Pseudobacter ginsenosidimutans: one gene and its partner. The protein of the gene in region 1 interacts with the protein of each later gene in a pairwise test. Links are inferred from orthologs where the notes say so. Each region holds a gene or a part of one and is shown in the gene's direction. Other genes may lie near its edges. The genes, in order: rlmN and ftsZ.

Region 1 (9,650 bases):
AGAAGAACCGGGCTACCACGAAGTATTCGAACTTATCAGCAATGCCTGCGACCAGATCATCCAACAGTTCGCACCCATTCAACGCAACCAGTAACAAAGCAACAATGACAAAACCTTCAATTCCCCGGGGAACAAGAGATTTCGGACCGGAAGTAGTACGCAAAAGGCAATACATATTCAATACTATCCGCAACGTATTTGAACTCTACGGCTTTCAACCACTTGAAACGCCGGCCATGGAAAATATCGAAACCCTTATGGGCAAATACGGAGAAGAAGGAGATAAACTCATCTTCAAGATCCTCAACAATGGACTGGACAATAAAGACAAGGAAGAAAAAACTCGCGCAGCCCTCGAGAAAGTATTGCAGGGCAAAACCACTTCAGACCTCACTGAACGCGCACTGAAATATGATCTCACCATTCCTTTCGCTCGTTATGTGGCAATGAACCATAACCAGCTCACCTTCCCGTTCAAACGCTACCAGATCCAACCCGTTTGGAGAGCAGACAATCCGCAACGTGGCCGTTACCGTGAGTTTACGCAATGCGATGCTGATGTAGTGGGCAGCCGCTCTCTCCTTAATGAAGTGGAACTGGTGAATATCTATCACACGGTATTCATGGACCTCGGACTGAAAGGATACGAGCTCCGCATCAATAGTCGAAAGATCCTAACGGCGCTGGCTGAACGCTGTGGTGGTGCAGACCAGATGATCAATATCACCATCGCTATCGATAAGCTGGACAAGATCGGGCTGGAAAAAGTAAAAGAGGAATTGGTAGTACGAGGTCTGAAGAATGATCAAATCGATATCATCGAACAATATCTTAAAATCGATGGCAGCAATGAAGAAAAGCTGAAAGCAATAGCAGACCTGCTCACCAGCACCGATGCTGCAGCCGAAGGCATTGCTGAACTGCGCACAGTAACGGAAACGGTCAACCTAAAAGAGCTGATCATCGATTTCACTTTGGCGCGTGGACTGAACTATTACACCGGCATCATTTTTGAAGCCAAAGCACCACCCCAGGTGAAGATGGGCAGCATCGGCGGCGGTGGCCGTTATGATGATCTCACAGGCCTGTTCGGTGTTCCCAATATTCCCGGAGTAGGTATCAGCTTTGGCGTAGACCGGATCTATGATGTGCTGGAAGAAATGAACCATTTCCCTCCCGATGTTCAGGTAGGCACACAGGTATTACTCTTCAACCTCGGAGAAGCAGAAAGCAAGGCAGCTTACAAACTCATGCAGGAACTGAGGCTGGCAGGTATCCGCAGCGAACTCTTCCATGAGAACACCAAATTCGATAAGCAGTTCAAGTATGCAGAAAAGAAAGGCATTCCCTATGCTATCATTATCGGCTCTCAGGAACTGGCTGCCGGTGAAGCAGTCATCAAAGACCTGCGCAAAGGCACACAGCTCAAGGTGACGATGGCCGATGCGGCTTGTTATGTTTTCGGATAAAAGATCTGCCGGAGATGGTGCTCCATATGATCAGCATAATCATCTATCCACCAGCCAAGCGTTTTCACTTCGCCGTTAGGAATGATCACCTGGTGACTGAGTTTATCCGCAGGTAGATTGGCAATCACGTAGAGTATCTGCTGATTCAATCCGATCCACATCTGGAGGATATGATCGAAGGGCAGTTGCTGGTACGCGTTGATAGTAACGAGATCGTCCTGCTGATAAGGTGTGATCCTGTAGGGTTGTGGAAGATACTGTACGTCGGTAAAGCGTTTGAGGTTGTTGATGGCAGAGTCAACGAGGTGACCGAGAATTTCCAGCTTCGACCATTTTGCGGGATTGGGCTTTGCCAGCCATTCATCCAGGTCGAGATCGCGCGCCCGTAACGGCATGTCCAGCACATGACTGGTCAATCGTGTTACGGTTGTGGCAATTGCGGGTGTGAGTAATCCTTCCTGCATAACAACAAATTTTAGGACATTCAAGTTACTGAAAATAATTGAGGAATCCACGGTAATCCCGCATCCGGACAGGATTTGCCAGGGGTCCAACAATCAATGTTTACACTCATTGAAAAGATTATGCCAGAAAAAAGGCGAAGCCATCGCTCCGCCTTTCGATTATCTTACAAAATTATCTTTTTACACTTTTTCATACACGATAGCAGCTCCCTGCCCTACGCCCACACACATAGTGGCCAGTCCATAACGCATATCCCTGCGTTGCATTTCATGCACAAGCGTGGTAGTGATGCGCACACCACTGCAACCCAGCGGATGACCGATGGCAATTGCGCCACCATTCACATTCACTTTGCTCTGATCAAGCCCCAGATCACGGATGCAGGCGAGGGATTGTGAAGCAAAGGCCTCATTCAGTTCGATCAGGTCCAGGTCTTTCACTGTAAGACCTGCACGTTGCAGCGCCTTCTGCGATGCAGGTACAGGGCCGATTCCCATGATGCTGGGATCCACGCCGGCTACGCCCATCGATACAATCCGCGCCATCGGCGTGAGATCATATTTCTTTAACGCCTCTTCACTGGCAAGCAATACAGCAGCAGCGCCGTCATTGATGCCGGAAGAGTTGCCCGCTGTTACCGAACCGTCCTTCGCAAAAGCAGGACGAAGGGTCTGTAGTTTCTCCAAAGTTGATTTGCGCGGATGCTCATCCACTTCGAACAAGATCTTTTCATTCTTTCCTCCCAATACTTCCACACCTGCGATCTCGATGGGCCAGATACCTCTCTCGAGTGCAGCGAAATATTTGTCCTGGCTCGCCAGTGCAAATGCATCCTGCTCTTCGCGACTGATCTTCCATTGTCTGGCAACGTTCTCCGCAGTTTCTCCCATCGAATAGGGATGATGCATATCGGAGAGTTTCTTATTGGTGAATCGCCATCCGATAGTGGTATCGTACATTTCGGTATTACGACTCCAGGCTCCTGATGATTTGGCCATCACGAAAGGCGCGCGGGTCATGCTTTCAACGCCACCTGCCAGGTAGAGTTCGCCCTCGCCGCACATCACGCCGCGGGCAGCATCCATAATAGCCTGCAACCCGGAAGCGCAGAGACGGTTCACGGTATTGCCACCAACAGAAACGGGCAGACCAGCCAGGAGAGCGGCCATCCGGGCCACATCGCGGTTATCTTCCCCCGCCTGGTTGGCATCGCCGGCAATCACATCTTCGATCGCATTCACATCAACCCCAGGATTGCGCTGGATGAGGGTTCTGAGCACATGGGCAAGCAGGTCGTCAGGCCTGATGCTGCTGAGTGCGCCACCATATTTTCCGATCGGCGTTCTCACTGCATCAACGATATAAACTTTCTTCATATAGCTTATTAAGGCAGCAAATATAGCGGATTGCCCCATCTTGCAATACAGGCCCGCCGTTACCAAAAACAATAGTACCTTTGCAGGATGGCAAACACAGGGAAGAAGAACATAAGGCACCTGAGCCTCAGTGAGTTGGAGACTTATTTTGAGGAACTTGGCGAGAAAAAGTTCCGCACCAGACAGGTGTACGAATGGATTTGGCAGAAACATGCCCATAGCTTCGAAGCCATGACCAACCTCAGCAAAGAGCTCCGTCAGAAACTCGCTGACAATTTCTCCCTTCCCGCCCTCGGCGTGGGTGCCACTCAATATTCCGCAGATGGAACGGTGAAATCAAGATTCAAGACTGTTGACGGACATGCCGTGGAAGGCGTTCTGATCCCGACAGACGAACGCAAAACTGCCTGCGTGAGCTCACAGATCGGATGTTCACTCAGCTGTAAATTCTGCGCTACAGGGTACATGGAGCGCAAACGCAATCTTGACTACGATGAGATCTATGACGAAGTGGTACTGATCAATCAGCAATCCGAACGCGTATACAATAAGAAACTCACCAATATCGTATTCATGGGAATGGGTGAGCCGCTGCTGAATTATAAGAACGTACTCAAAGCCATCGAGAAGATCACTGATCCGAATGGTGGACTGGCCATGAGCCCGCGCCGCATCACCGTGTCTACCGCCGGTGTTGCGAAAATGATCCGTCAGCTGGGTGAAGACCAGGTTCGATTCAAACTCGCTTTGTCTTTGCACGCAGCCAATGACCAGAAAAGAAATGAGATCATGCCGATCAATGAGACCAACAATCTCAAAGCCCTGATCGATGCCATGAATTTCTTCTACAAGGCAACCGGTAATGAGATCACTTTCGAATACATCCTCTTCAAAGACTTCAACGATTCTCTGAAAGATGCGGATGAACTGATCAGGATCTACAGACAGGTTCCTGCAGATCTTGTGAATATTATCGAGTACAATCCGATCGACAAAGCCGCTTTCATGAAGCCCGACGAGAATGCTGTGCAGGCATTCATGCAGTACCTGGAAAAACACCGCGTCAATGCAAGGCTACGCCGGAGTCGTGGAAAAGATATCGATGCAGCCTGCGGTCAGCTGGCCAATAAGGAAGTACAGGTAGGTTAATATTTCTCTATATATTTTTTATTTACTGTTGAAAAACAGCAATGCATTTTTATGAAAAAACAACCTCAGGGATTCAAGAAATTCATCCAGACGGAAGAAAAAGGATCCATCAAAAAAGAGCGCATCCGCCAGGAAAAGAAAGCCATGCGCAAAGAGACCCAGGAATATTTTGCTAAAAAGAAAGAAGAGGCAAAACAGTCAAGAGCTACTGGAAATACAACCAGTAAAGCCAAATGGGGATCACGCGGCAATGAAGGCGCTGACAGGATCGAGAAAAAGAAATTCTCCAAATCAGAAGATAGCAAAGAACGCGGTGGCCGCACATTCAAAAAGAATGATACCGGCAATAGTTCCTATAAAGGAGCTTCCAAAGGAAAGCGTTCTTTCAAAAGCAATGATCGTGAAGACCGTAATCAACAAGGTGATTCACGTGGCGGTTTCAAAAAGAAAGGCGGCTTTAAAAAGAGCAGCGGCTTAGGTCCACGCGCTTTCAAGAAAGCTGGTGGTTACAAAGCGATGAGCCGCGACGCTGCGGGCTTTGAAGAAAAAACAAAGGGCTTCAAAAAAGAAATTCCCGCTGCACCGAAAGATCAGGAGCAGCAGTCGCCCAGATTCAAGAATACACGCTTCACCGACAGGAACCCTTACCAAAAGAACGAAGAAGGCTCCACAGAAGATACCAAACCTTCCCGTTTCGATAAAACAGAAAAGCCTGCATTCAAAAAACGTGAAGGCGGATCCGAAAAAACATCGAAACCCAAATCGAACTTCGCCAGCCGGATCGAAGGCGCAGGCCCGCAAACAGAGAAGTCTGCAAAAAACACTCCCGGTACCGCCCGCAAGAAGATTGCGGTAGAGAAAACTGAGGAAACTCCTGAAAAACCTGCTATCGTGAATACAGGCACTATGCCGCTCAATAAATTCATTGCACATGCAGGCGTTTGCTCCAGAAGGGATGCAGCCGATATCGTGAGATCAGGTAAGGTAGTAGTGAATGGAGAAACCGTTACCGAACCAGGTTTCAAAGTATCCGGCAAAGACGAGATCAAAGTGAATGGAAAGAAAATAGCCGTGAGAAGGAATCTCGTGTACATCCTGCTCAACAAACCCAAGGATTATATCACTACTACAGAAGATCCGCAGGGCCGCAAAACAGTGCTGGATATCATCCGCAATGCCACTACCGAGCGCGTATACCCGATCGGAAGGCTGGACCGCAATACAACCGGCGTTCTTCTCCTTACCAATGATGGAGAACTGGCGCAGAAATTATCACATCCCAGTTACGAGATCAAAAAGATCTATGAAGTAACACTCGATAAACCACTCACCAAAAAAGACTTCGACAGTATCATAGGTGGCGTGAACCTCGAAGATGGCTTCATTCAGCCCGACGCACTCGCGTATGCTGACAGCAAAGACAAAGCAGTGATCGGTATCGAGATCCACAGCGGCCGCAACCGCATCGTCCGCCGCATCTTTGAACATATGGGCTACGATGTGCGTAACCTGGACCGCGTAATGTACGCCAATCTCACCAAGAAGAATGTTGACCGCGGCAAATGGAGACTCCTCACCGAGAAGGAAGTCCGACTGCTCAAATACCTCAACGCTTCCTACACCAACAAAAACAAACCTGCGCGCCGTGGCTAAGATCTCACTGGACATTATCGAAGAGAACGATCATTTTGTAGCTGTCAATAAACCATCAGGAATGCTCAGCATCCCTGACCGGGAAGGAAAAGAGACGAGTCTCAAACAATTACTCCGCGAGAAATACGGAAATATCTTTGTTGTGCATCGTCTGGACAGGGATACCAGCGGCGTGATCATTTTCGCCAAGAACGAAGAAGCCCATCAATTCCTCTCCATCGCATTCGAAGACAGAACGGTGGAGAAATTCTATGAGGGCATCGTAACCGGTACATTGCCTTCAACCGAAGGCACCATCGATCAGCCGATCGCGGAAAACACCACCAAAAGAGGTGAAATGCTTATCCACAGAAGAGGCAAGCCATCTATCACCGATTATAAAGTAGAAGAGAATTTCGGAAAATTCTCGCTGGTGAGATTTCAGATCCATACCGGTCGTACACACCAGATCCGTGTGCATATGCAGTTCCTGGGTCATCCGCTGATTTGTGATGAAACTTATGGCGATGGAAAACCCGTGCTGATTTCCAGCATCAAAAAAGATTACAAGCTCTCCAAAAGCGAAGAAGAGGAACGTCCGATCCTAAACAGGGTAGCGTTACATGCAGCAGAACTACGGTTTACATCTCCTAACGGTACGAAGTATGTGCTGAAGGCAGAGATGCCGAAGGATATGCGGGCGCTGTTGCAGCAGTTAAGGAAGCGGGTGAAGTAAAGAATCCAAATCGATTTATGTAATAAAATGTATGCAGCAGCATCCTGCAATACATTTTGTTTTTTACGGCATCAAGCATGGAAGAAACGGAGGTGATGATTGCACCAATTCTGCATGGCATTGTCCACTTTTGCATTTTCCCGTCAGCAACCAATTCCTGTATATGACATCATTCAATACCAGGAAGTCAGCTCACCTCGTAATACAGGTAGCTGTTTTCAAACATTGATCATTTCTTATACACCACGCCATCCTTCATCACAAAATTCACTTTCCCCATCACTTTCGCATCGCGTTCCGGATCGCCATCCACCGCAATGATATCGGCCAGTTTCCCTTTCTCTATACTGCCTAGCTGATCACTTACACCCAGCAGATCAGCGGCACTCACAGTGGCCGACTGAATGGCTTTGATCACCGGCATGCCGGCTTCATTCATATACACAAACTCCATCCAGTTCTTGCCATGCGCGTACACACCGGCATCGGTACCGAATGCGATCTTCACTCCTTCCCTGTATGCTTTGGCAAACATGTTCTGCATTTTTGGTCCGATGGCCAGCGCCTTGGGTGTTACCAGCTCAGGATAATAGCCTGTCTTCTTTGCAGAGTCAGCAACAGATTTTCCTGCAATGATGGTTGCTACCAGGTAAGTTCCATGCTGCTTCATCAGCGCAATCACTTCATCATCCATATAAGTTCCGTGTTCGATACTGTTCACACCACCACGCACTGCACGCTTCATGGCTTCAGCGCCATGACAATGAGCTGCCACTTTAAAACCGTAATCTTTCGCCGTTTCAACAATCGCTTTTATTTCATCTTCTGTAAACTGTGGGTTCTCGCCGCTCTTCGCAACGCTGAGCACACCGCCCGATGCAGTGATCTTGATCAGGTCTGAGCCATCCTTGTATCGTTGACGAACCGCTTTGCGGCATTCATCCGGCCCATTGGCAACGCCTGCTGAAGGCCCCGGATCACCTTGCAGGTCTTTGCGATAGCCATTCGTGGGATCAGCATGGCCGCCTGTAGTTGCAATAGATTTCCCTGCCGTAAACACACGCGGTCCTACGATCAAGTTCTTATTGATGGCATTGCGCAAAGCGATGTTCACACCGCTGCCGCCGAGATCGCGCACAGATGTAAAGCCAGCCATCAAAGTACGATTGCTGAATACTACAGATTGAAATGCATAATCGGCGGGATTCAATGTAAAAGCTTCCAGGTAACGGTTCGGATTGGTTTCATGCTCCATATGCACATGACAATCGATCAATCCCGGCATCACCGTGGATCGTTTCAGATCGATCACAATATCAGAGCTGGTTCCGGCAACATAACCCTTTTGTATATCCGATATCTTATTTCCTTCGACGAGGATGGTTTGCTCAGTAAGCACTGAACCATTCTTTACATCTATCAGCCTGCCACAATGCAGGAGCGTTCGTTGCGCAGACAATAATGCAGGAATGGAAAACAGGAAAACGAAAAACAGCTTTCTCATGTAGCAGTAGATTGGTTTGTTCCCTTAAGATACTAATTGCCGGGAAGAATCCTATCCCTTCAAACAAAAATCCCCTGCAGTAAATGCAAGGGATCCTGAATATTAAAAGCTACGGAACTACAGCCTGATTGCTGTTACAGGTATAACAATTACAGATTAGGCTGCGGTGTGTAGCGCAGATATGGTTTTACCACATCAACTCCTTTGGGGAATTTCTTGATAGCATCTTCAGTGGATACTGCAGGTACTACAATCACATTCTCTCCATGTTTCCAGTCGGCAGGCGTTGCTACGCTGTAATTGGCAGTCAGTTGAAGCGAGTCAACCACGCGCAGTACTTCGTAGAAGTTCCTTCCGGTAGAAGCAGGGTAAGTGATCATCAGTTTAACTTTCTTGTCCGGTCCGATCACAAACAGGGAACGAACAGTGAAGGTCTCTGATGCATTGGGGTGGATCATATCGTACAGTCCTGCTACTTCGCGGCTTTCATCAGCGATGATGGGAAAGCCCACGTTACAGTTCTGAGTTTCGTTGATATCGTTAACCCAGCCAAAGTGCTTTTCCAGTGGATCAACACTCACGGCCAGTACTTTTACATTGCGTTTTGCAAATTCCTCCTGCAGCAGAGCAGTCTTTCCCAGTTCGGTTGTACACACGGGCGTATAGTCGGCGGGGTGAGAAAAGAGGATGCCCCAGCCATTGCCGAGGTATTCATAGAAATCCAGGTCACCGGCAGTAGTCTTTGCCCTGAAGTTGGGAGCTATGTCTCCTAATCTTAAACTCATAATTCAAACATTTATGGTTATTAAAATGTGTTAGCAGAAGGGTAACGAAGATACTAATATCCTACCGAAAAAGTAGACTAATTTGTTAATTCTCAAATTTGCTGTCAAAAGGTAAGGAATATTACATTATTCCGAGCGGCCTGGGAGATGTGGATCGGGGCGCTGGGGCTTATTTCCATTGGTTCCTGTGGCTTTGGAAATAGCGTTCTTCCCAAAGCGGTTCTTTACGTCATCGATGGCTTTGTACAGCTCGGTCTTTCTCTCCACATTACTGAAAAGATTGGTCTGGACTGCTTCTCCGGTGAGTTCGCTGAGGCGAACACCCAGGAGTCGCACAGGAGTGCCTTTACGCCAGAGTTTGTGGAAGAGGTCGCGGGCCTGCGGGAGCAGCTCATCGTCGTAAAAAGTGTAATCGATACTGGTCTGGCGTGAAGTGGTCTCAAAGTCGGGGTAACGGATCTTCACGGTAATGCAGCCAGCCATCTTATTGTCCTGCCGCAGTTCGTAAGCCACTTTTTCTGTCATGTGCACCAG
Region 2 (9,677 bases), 2.1 Mb from region 1 along the record:
GAGATCATTGGGTTTGGTCGAGCCAACTCCAACGGAGTGAAGCACGGTCAGGTTTTGAACATCGATGAAACCATCAAGGCCATCCGCATGGCACTTGATAACTGCTATGCTTCCAATCCCAACCTGGAGATCAATGAAGTGTACGTAGGTATTGCAGGGCATCATATCAAGAGCCTGCAAACCCGCGGCGACATTGTACGCCAGCACACGGAAGAAGAGATCACTCACCGTGAGATCGACCAGCTCATCGCTGACCAGTACAAAACTTATATCCCTGCAGGTGATCAGATCATCGATGTGATCCCGCAGGAATTTACAGTTGACAACTTTCAGAACATCCCGAACCCTATCGGTTACGGTGGTGTGAAGATCGGCGCCAACTTCCATATCATTACAGGTGATAAGAATGCCATCCGCAATATCAACCGCGCTGTTGAGAAAAGCGGACTGCATACAAAAGACCTGGTACTGCAACCGCTGGCTTCTGCTGCGGCTGTGATGGGACATGAAGACCTGGAAGCAGGTGTTGCCATTGTTGACATCGGTGGTGGTACTACTGACCTCGCCGTGTTCTATGAAGGTATCCTGAAACATACAGCGGTTATTCCTTTCGGTGGTGAGAATATCACCAATGATATCAAGACCGGTCTTGGTGTATTGAAAACCCAGGCTGAACAAATGAAAGTACAGTTTGGCTCGGCTCTTGCTAATGAAGCAAAGACAAATGCATTCATCACTATCCCGGGTCTCCGCGGCATGCCTGCCAAAGAGATCAGCGTGAAGAACCTGGCCAATATCATCCAGGCGCGTATGAATGAGATCATGGACTTCGTTACTTACCATCTGAAACAGGTAGGGCTCGACAATCGTACATTGAATGGCGGTATCGTGCTTACCGGTGGTGGTGCACAACTGCGTCACCTGATCCAGCTGACTGAGTATGTAACAGGATTGAATTGCCGAATCGGTTTCCCAACTGAGCACCTGGCAGCAGGTCATATCGAAGAGCTGGCAAAGCCAACTTATTCAACCTGTATCGGTCTTATCCTGAAAGGATACAGCGATTACGAGAACAACCGTAAGCAGTTCGAACATCAGTTCAGGAAGGTTGAGATTCCTGAAACACTGAAGAAGCCAACTGTGATCGAGAATATAACAGAAGAAATTGCAGAACCGGAGCAATCCGAAAAAGTAAAGAATCGTAAGGGGATCAAAGATTTCTGGGGCAAATTCAAAGACGGCATCATTGACCTGTTCAAAGAAGAAGAGGACCACGCTCTCTAACCCTGGACCCATCGATCATTTACTAACCCATTATTAGAAACTGTCTCCGGATGGGCTTTCAGGTGAAGCGAGGCCTGGTGAGACACAAAACGAAAGCTATGATTCATTTTGATCTACCGAAAGAGAAATCATCCATCATCAAAGTGATTGGTGTGGGTGGTGGTGGCAGCAATGCTGTCAATCACATGTTCGCGCAGCAGATAGAAGGTGTGAATTTCATCATCTGCAATACGGACGCACAGGCCATTGCGCAAAGCAATGTGCCCAATAAAATACAGCTCGGACCACACCTTACACAAGGTCTGGGCGCCGGCGCCAATCCGGATATTGGCCGTCAGGCTACCGAAGAGAGCCTGGAAGAGATCAAACGCATACTGGAAGTGAATACCAAGATGGCATTCATTACAGCCGGTATGGGCGGCGGCACCGGAACTGGTGGCGCTCCCATCATTTCAAAGATCTGTAAAGACCTTGGTATCCTCACGGTGGGTATCGTTACCACACCCTTCACCTATGAAGGAAAGAAACGTCAGATCCAGTCTGATGAAGGTATCAAGAGCCTGAAACAATATGTAGACACCCTGCTGGTGATCAGCAACGATAAGCTGCGTCATCAGTTCGGTAACCTGAAGATGAAAGAAGCGTTTGCGAAAGCAGACAATGTACTGGCTACCGCTGCCAAATGTATCACCGATGTGATCAACAGCACAGGCCAGATCAACGTAGACTTTGCAGACGTTTGTACGGTTATGCGTAATGGTGGTGTTGCCATCCTCGGCAACGCGTCCTGCTCCGGTGAAGACCGTGCACAACGCGCCATTGAAGAAGCGCTCAATTCACCATTGCTGAACGACAACGATATCAGCGGCGCCAAATGGATCCTCATCAATATCAACTCTGCCGAGAACGAACATGAGTTCACGATGGATGAGGTAGACACTATCCAGAACCACCTGCTGAGCCAGGCCGGTGAAGGAACAGATGTGATCCTCGGTTTGGGTTACGATAATTCACTGGGAGACCAGATCGGCATCACCCTCATCGCTACCGGCTTTGAGTACAGTGATCCTTTCACCAAAAGGCTGCGCAGCCGAAGAAAGAAGAGAAGATCCTCTTCAATCTCAGCCAGCAGCCTGAACCTCCCGTTACGCCTGTACCTCCTGTTGCGAGCCAGCAACAGCAGCAACAGCAACAGCCACAGGCTTCTGCCACCAGGCCATCGGTGATCATGCCGAAGAAAGAAGAACCTCCGGTGCAGCCACAAATGGTTGCCGAGCAACCTCCTGCTATCAGGGAAGAGTTGCAACCGAAGCTGGTGGACATGGATTCTCCTTCTGCCTCCACGCCGCTTGTGCTTTTTACGAGCGATGAGCCTGGGAAAAATACCGTGGATAAAAATGATGAGCCGGAAAGGATTGAATGGGTACTTTCGCAGCCTTCCCAACCTGCTCCCCAATTGAACCAGCAGCAAGCTAGCAACGCTGCTGCGTCTCAGAGTTCAGGCGGATTTCTCGCGCGACCATCCAATATTTATGCTGATTCCGCATTTGAAGATTCCAAACAAACTAAGCCTGTGAATCAACCCGTCCAGAACCAAGCCACTGTAAAGCCCGTCAGGGAGGAAGATCCCAATGACATGCAGTTGGTGTTCCGTGATGATATTCCAGCGGCGGATGTGCCTGGGGCCCACCAGACTCCACCAGTTGTTATGGCATCTTCTGTTGAGGAACCAGCGATGCTGGACGAAGCAGAGGAGCAAAAACGTCGCGCAGCCGAAAGGATTCAGAAGTTACGTAACCTGAGTTTCAATATCAACGGCGCTGACCCTAACAATGAGTTTGAAACTGTGCCGGCTTACATCCGCCGCAATCTTGAACTGTACAACACCATCAGCAGTGTTGAGAATTTCTACAGTAATTACGAAGTAAAAAATGATGAGAATAATAAAACCAGTATCTCTACCATCAACACTTTCTTAGATGGAGAGAAACCGGATTGATCCATCGTTCATCTCTTTCCTGTATTAAGTCTATTAAAATACAGCGATTGTTGTTTTTAGTTGTTTCCCTCCTGATTCCTCGGGAGGGATTTTTTTTTGACTAAATTTGTAAAGGCACTCAAATCCTGATTATGCAAACAGTTCTCATTACAGGAGGCACCGGCCTGGTAGGGTCCGCACTTACCCGATTGCTGGTGAACAAAGGTTACCAGGTGATCATCCTCACACGCAGGTCAAAGCCCGCAGAAGGCGCTGTGTCCTACGCCGAATGGGATCCTGCTGCCGGAACCATCGACGTCAAAGCTGTGCAGCAGGCCGATATGATCGTTCACCTGGCGGGCGCCAATGTGGGCGAGAAACGCTGGACAAAAAAGAGAAAACAGGAAATCCTCGATAGCCGTGTAAAGAGTGCCAACCTCATCGTTCAAACGCTTCAATCGAATCCCAATAAATGTCGTGCCGTGATCAGCGCCTCTGCCATCGGCTGGTATGGTGATGATAATCTGCGTCCGGCAGGTAAAACCATGTTCACCGAAGAAGCGCCTGCCGACACGCAATACCTTGGCGCCACCTGCAAGGAATGGGAAGAAAGTATCCAGCCAGTCACGGCCATGGGTAAGCGCCTTGTGATCCTCCGCTCGGGCATCGTACTCAGTAACCATAGCGGCGCATTCCCCAGTTTCAAGAAGCCTGTGAAAATGGGATTTGCTGCTATTCTCGGCAATGGCAGACAGGTGATCAGCTGGGTCCATATCGAAGACGCTGCGCGCCTCTATCTCTTCGCCATCGAAAACGAACATCTCCAGGGCATCTTCAACGCAGTAGCACCGCAGCCCGTCACCAATGAACATCTCACTGTCACACTCGCCCAGAAAATGAAGGGCAAATTCTATATCTCCATCAATGTTCCTTCATTCCTTCTGAAGATCATCCTCGGCGAAATGAGTGTGGAAGTTCTGAAAAGCGCCACTGTCAGCAGCGCGAAAATCAGTAAGGCCGGGTTCCAGTTCCTGTATCCAACGATTAATGTGGCCATAGATAGCCTCATAGGTCGCCTCAGGGTATAAAAAATCCGGCTGCAAAACGAACTGGCGCGGGAGAATAAGTATTTGACTGTGGTTGGTTGGATTGGGGTTTGGTAATTCTATTGGACTGTTTCGCTTACGTTTTGAAGGCCGGAGTTTTTTTACACCCTTCGGCTGATGGTGTCGCGGGTGCATCAGTGTTGATAGATAGGTAGCAAGGGCGTCATTTCTTTTGTTTGGGTACTTTTTGTTTGAGCAATTATCTCGGTTGTTGATTCTTTGCGTTGTTTCAAATGTGAGAAGAAGATTTGACTTTTGTGTTTTGGATGAAGAACTGGCTCTGCTGTTGGAAAAAAATCAGGGAGTTTAAGTGGCAGATAATGCACATTGCTTTTGATTGGGGTGATTTGAGTTGTTTTTTATTTTTCTCTTTTACACGTCTGGATCGCAAAGTATGGACGGAGTGTTGCGTTACTGATGTTCTTCTGCGAGTTGAAAACAATATTGCTTTTGTGAAATACTATTGATGGTTGATGGAGTTTTAGTAGTGTATTATATCCTCAACCAAAACTGTTGCAATATTATCGTGCTGGAGGCGAAGTGATATGATAAGCTGGTCCTGGAAACAAAAGCGAAAAAGCCTGGCTCAGCACTACATTCACATTCAACCAACCAAAGCCCAATACCACCACAAATGCGCGGGTTTGTTTCCCAACCAGCGTTCATATCCTTCGCCGACTCTCAAAGAAAAAAAATCACCCATGTTTTGAATGATATAAACTACTAAACTCCCCCAAAACCGCAACTCCATTCCCATCAAAATCAAGCTTGTTCAACTTCAGATCCGCAACATCGGTGAGTAAGACTCTCCGCCATTGCGGGTCCAGCGTGCCTCCCTTCGCCCCTGGTGTTGCGTTGGGATCGTACTGGTATTGCGGATCACAGAGAGTGCCACGTGGGAACATGATGCCCGGAGCGCCTTTGCCGCGTATGTCGAGATTGGTGGGGTGTTCCAGACCAAGCGTATGTCCATACTCGTGAGCGGCAGTAGTGGCGGTTTGTTTCAGGTTGGCGAGTTTGAAGTAGCCGGTATTGCTGCCAAGCCCATCAACGAAGGAAATATCGAGATTGCTGAACTCTTCGATGCGGAAGAAATTGAGACGGGGGTTATCATTGTACCAGACCTTTTCCGGAGGGAGATCGGGTTGGTAACTGCCTTCGATCTGAAAGCGGAGGAGGAATTCCTGATCTTTTATTTTGATGATGGCTTTCGGTTCGTTCCAGATAAAAGCGATATCATCTGCCATTTGCTGTGCCAGCGTTTGATCGGCGGCGTCGCCATAAATGATGATACTGGAGTGAATGGTCAGTGTGGCGTTGGTATGATCGAGTGAGGCTTCTCCCATATGAGGTGATTGTTGAATAAAGATAGTAAAGAAGATGGAGGGGCAATCGGAGCAGGCCGGGAGTGTATGAAGAGTGTATGCCGGGTTGGTGGTTTACTGGGGAAGAGTTGCTGCCGGAGGTATGTGGAGGCTATGCGGGAGGCATGGAAGAGGTACGAAAATGGCATGCGGAGAGCAGGTGCCTGCCGGGAAATAGAAAGGGGTTGCCCTGACTCAACAGAACAACCCCGTTTTCTCTCATGTGACCCGACCCCCGTGGGTCTTGAGTCTTTTATCGGGCTAACCCCTAGTTGCGAATGGGTTTGCCGCCCTTTAATACGCTTTGAATTCTTTCGAGTGATTTCTTCTCGCCGCAGAGGCTGAGGAAGGCTTCCCTTTCGAGGTCGAGCAGGTATTGCTCGCTTACGAGGGATTGCTCGCTCAGGTCGCCGCCGCACATTACGTAGGCCAGTTTTTTGGCTACGGTAACATCGTGGTCGGTTGCGTAGCCGGCGCGCCACATGCCGTTGATTCCGGCGTAGAGTGCGCCGAGCGCTGAACGGCCGAGGACTTTCACGTCTGTGCGAGCTACCGGCATGGTATAACCGCTATCGTATATTTCAATGACGCTTTTCTTTGCTTCTGCGATCCTTCTTCCCTGGTTCATTACTATCTCATCATGTCCTTTGCGCAGGATTCCCAGATCATAGGCTTCGGCAGCGGAAGTAGCCACTTTGGCCGTTGCGATGGTGAGGAACCTGTTCTTGAGGGTGATGCTGTCGGGTTCGTCTTCATGCATTTCATCTGCTGCCCGCAGTGCGAACTCCTTGGTGCCACCGCCACCGGGAATGAGGCCCACGCCCAGTTCCACGAGACCGATATAAGTTTCTGCAGCAGCGCATACCTTGTCTGAATGCAGGCTCAGTTCGCAGGCTCCGCCGAGGGTGAGTGCATGTGGGGCTACAACAACCGGAATGGCTGAATAGCGCGCCCGCATCATCGTTTGCTGGAAGAGGCGGATGGCCATATCCAGCTCGTCGTATTCCTGCTCTATCGCAAGCATGAAAATCATGCCAACATTTGCGCCGGCACTGAAATTAGGGCCGTCATTCGCGATCACCAGGCCCTTGTAGCCTGATTCTGCGAGTGCAATGGATTTTTGAATTCCTTCGAGCACTTCACCGCCAATGCTGTTCATCTTGGTACTCCATTCCAGTCCGAGAACATTATCACCTAAATGATAGGTGCGGCATGAGCTGTTTTTCCAAACGGTCTGGTTCTCGAAGTTCTTCATCACCAGGAAGGCTTCGCCGCCGGGTAATGCTTTGTATGATTTGGTAGGAATATCGTAGTAGAGCCTGCGTCCGTTCTCCACTTTGTAGAAGGAGCTGGCGCCGGAGGCGAGCATTTCATCTACCCAGGGGGCCAGGGTGTAGCCGGCTTCTTTCATTTTCTTCACGCTGTTGGCAACGCCCAGTACGTCCCAGCTTTCAAAGGCACCGATCTCCCAGCCGAAACCCGCCATCATGGCGTCATCCACGCGATAGATATCATCGCTGATCTCGGGAATGCGGTGTGAGATATAGGAAAACAAGCCATAATGAAAGTGACGATAGAAATCACCTGCCTTGTCCATTCCTGTTACCAGCGCTTTCAGCCTGGTCTTCAGATCATCGATGGGCTTTGCAGCTTCCACCGTTGCGAACTTTGGTTTCTTGCGTGGCTCGTATTCGAATGTTTCGAGATTGAGTGTGTAGATCTCTTTTTCACCCCCGGCGCCTTTCCTTTTGGAGAAAAAGCCTTGTCCGGTCTTATCGCCGAGCCAGTTATTGGCTACCATTTTATCCAGCCAGGCTGGGATAGTGAATGCGGCCCGCTGTTCATCATTTGGACAATTCTCTGCCACGCCTTTGGCAACTTTCACCAGCGTATCGATACCCACTATATCAGCGGTTCTGAAGGTAGCGGATTTCGGACGGCCGATGATGGGGCCGGTGAGTGCATCGATTTCATCGATGCTCAGTTTCATTTTCTCCACCAGTCCGAAGATGGCCATAATGCCGTACACGCCGATGCGGTTGGCGATGAAGGCTGGCGTATCCTTGGCCAGTACAGTGGTTTTGCCGAGTTGAAGATCTCCATAGTGTAAAAGGAAATCGATAACGGCAGGATCTGTATATGGAGTAGGGATGATCTCGAGGAGACGCAGGTAACGCGGTGGATTGAAGAAGTGTGTACCGCAGAAATGTTTTTTGAAATCTTCACTTCTGCCTTCCGCCATCAGGTGAATGGGAATGCCTGAAGTGTTGGAGGTGATGAGGGTACCGGGCTTACGGTATTTCTCCACTTCTGTAAAGATCTGCTGCTTGATGTCCAGGCGTTCCACCACTACTTCGATCACCCAGTCGTAGCCCCCGATATCCTTCATATTGTCTGTGAAGTTGCCGGTGCTGATGCGTTTGGCTACATCTTTGGTAAAAACGGGAGATGGATTGCTTTTGAGTGCGGCCTGCAATGCGTCGTTTACCAGTTTGTTCCTTTCGCCGGGTTTGGTACTTTCTTCTGCTCCTTTTGCCAACATATCTAACAAGAGTACCTGTAAGCCTGCGCCTGCAAAATGGCAGGCGATCCTCGATCCCATTACACCGCTCCCAAGTACTGCAACCTTTCTGATGATGCGATTGGACATAGCGAAAAAATTAGTTAGTTAAACAACTATTTCCATCGAAGATAGAACAAAAAACGATAAAGGGCTAGCGGGTGGTTGAAAAAATTATTCAAAATATTGAATAGCAGGCAACTCATTTTTTTTGAGCGCCTTGTGGTAACGTTTGAGGAGTTTGCGGTTTTTCTTTACGCCAACACTGCTGGCCGCACCACTGAGTGTCATCTTCACCCAGTAATTGAAAATGGAGCGGTCGCGGAAACGGGGGAAATACACAGTGCCTGTTCTTTTTGCATTATGTTTTCGAAGCACCAGGTGATTGGCGGCCCAGGTAATGAAGCGTGTTACGAATGTCGTCTTTTCCTCAATTCCATTTTTCAGGAATTGGATATTAAGATTCCTGTATTGCATTTGCATTTCTCCGAGGGAAACGTAATCGCGACCTATGGCGCGGAGGATCATCGTGTCCAGCTCCCCGCTGCGCACTTTGATACTGGCCAGTGGTTCGAGTATTGAGTTAAGCATAGGAAGATGGGCAGGGCTCATGTGCACATCCAGGAAGAAGCCTTTCAGGCTGTCTGTATAGCTTTCGTCCATATTCAGTTTGATCCCGATCTTATCCATGAACCTGGCGGTTGCCCGCAAACGCAGGCTATCGGTATCGCTCATGTCAACATTCCTTACCGGATAAATAGCTGCATCGATATGGGTGAAGAGCACAACGCCTGTTTGTTCTGTTTTTGCGCTGAGCTCGGAATATTGTGCAGTGAGGTCATGCACCTGGATGGTGTCGATGGAAAACAGGAACGGGATCTTCTGTATCAGTCCGGTGGGCAATGGCTTATAAATGCCATGCTGAAAGGGTGGTCGTTTATCCCGGAATACTTCGATACGGGGATGCTGAATGGAAACAGTTGAAATAAAAAGTGTACTGTCGTTGAAATACATCCTGGGTTCGATATTCTTTATTTTGACAGCGCCGGTCTTTGCCTGGATATAATCGGTCTGGAATGGATGGGCTGCAATATATTCTTCCCTGCTTGCCACAGGCGTGTAACTGAAGGAATCCAGGGAGAGCTCTTTCTGTTTGTTGCTATAGCGCAGGTTCTGCCAGGTTAAATGGTTGCTCTTACTGATATGATAGCCGGTGAAATGATGTATGGACATGGCCGGGCTGTTCCTGAAGAATTGTTCAGGTTCTTTCAGCCAGGCAGTATTGAAATGCAGGTTATCCAACGAAAGCGAATCAGCGCGAGTTGAATTGCCCTTGTTCCTGTTTGTGCTCTCGAAATCCTGAATGGCTGCATGCTGCAGCAGGG

What was found.
Region 2: the proteins of rlmN (region 1) and ftsZ interact in binary tests that used the Escherichia coli proteins (3 or more experiments, as listed by UniProt). The link is inferred for Pseudobacter ginsenosidimutans from one-to-one orthologs.

Annotation. Positions count from the first base shown.
Region 1 is NZ_CP042431.1:818,816-828,465, forward strand. Bases 2,530-5,428 are described here. They hold rlmN (23S rRNA (adenine(2503)-C(2))-methyltransferase RlmN), read left to right. Parts: upstream 2,530-3,397; coding sequence 3,398-4,459; downstream 4,460-5,428. Other genes in these bases: FSB84_RS03170 (thiolase family protein), read right to left, coding at 2,530-3,310; FSB84_RS03180 (pseudouridine synthase), read left to right, coding at 4,511-5,428. Outside these bases: hisS (histidine--tRNA ligase), read left to right, coding at 105-1,469; FSB84_RS03165 (DinB family protein), read right to left, coding at 1,454-1,933; more of FSB84_RS03170, read right to left, coding at 2,114-2,529; more of FSB84_RS03180, read left to right, coding at 5,429-6,112; FSB84_RS03185 (RluA family pseudouridine synthase), read left to right, coding at 6,105-6,827; FSB84_RS03190 (metal-dependent hydrolase family protein), read right to left, coding at 7,057-8,331; FSB84_RS03195 (peroxiredoxin), read right to left, coding at 8,481-9,116; dinB (DNA polymerase IV), read right to left, coding at 9,243-9,650.
Region 2 is NZ_CP042431.1:2,933,644-2,943,320, forward strand. What follows is about bases 521-3,446. They hold ftsZ (cell division protein FtsZ), read left to right. Parts: upstream 521-1,382; coding sequence 1,383-2,510; downstream 2,511-3,446. Other genes in these bases: ftsA (cell division protein FtsA), read left to right, coding at 521-1,284; FSB84_RS31815 (hypothetical protein), read left to right, coding at 2,513-3,283; FSB84_RS11955 (TIGR01777 family oxidoreductase), read left to right, coding at 3,415-3,446. Also shown: more of ftsA, read left to right, coding at 1-520; more of FSB84_RS11955, read left to right, coding at 3,447-4,350; FSB84_RS11960 (peptidase M10), read right to left, coding at 5,064-5,714; FSB84_RS11965 (3-hydroxyacyl-CoA dehydrogenase/enoyl-CoA hydratase family protein), read right to left, coding at 6,001-8,382; FSB84_RS11970 (AsmA family protein), read right to left, coding at 8,467-9,677. UniProt on the Escherichia coli protein: Essential cell division protein that forms a contractile ring structure (Z ring) at the future cell division site. The regulation of the ring assembly controls the timing and the location of cell division.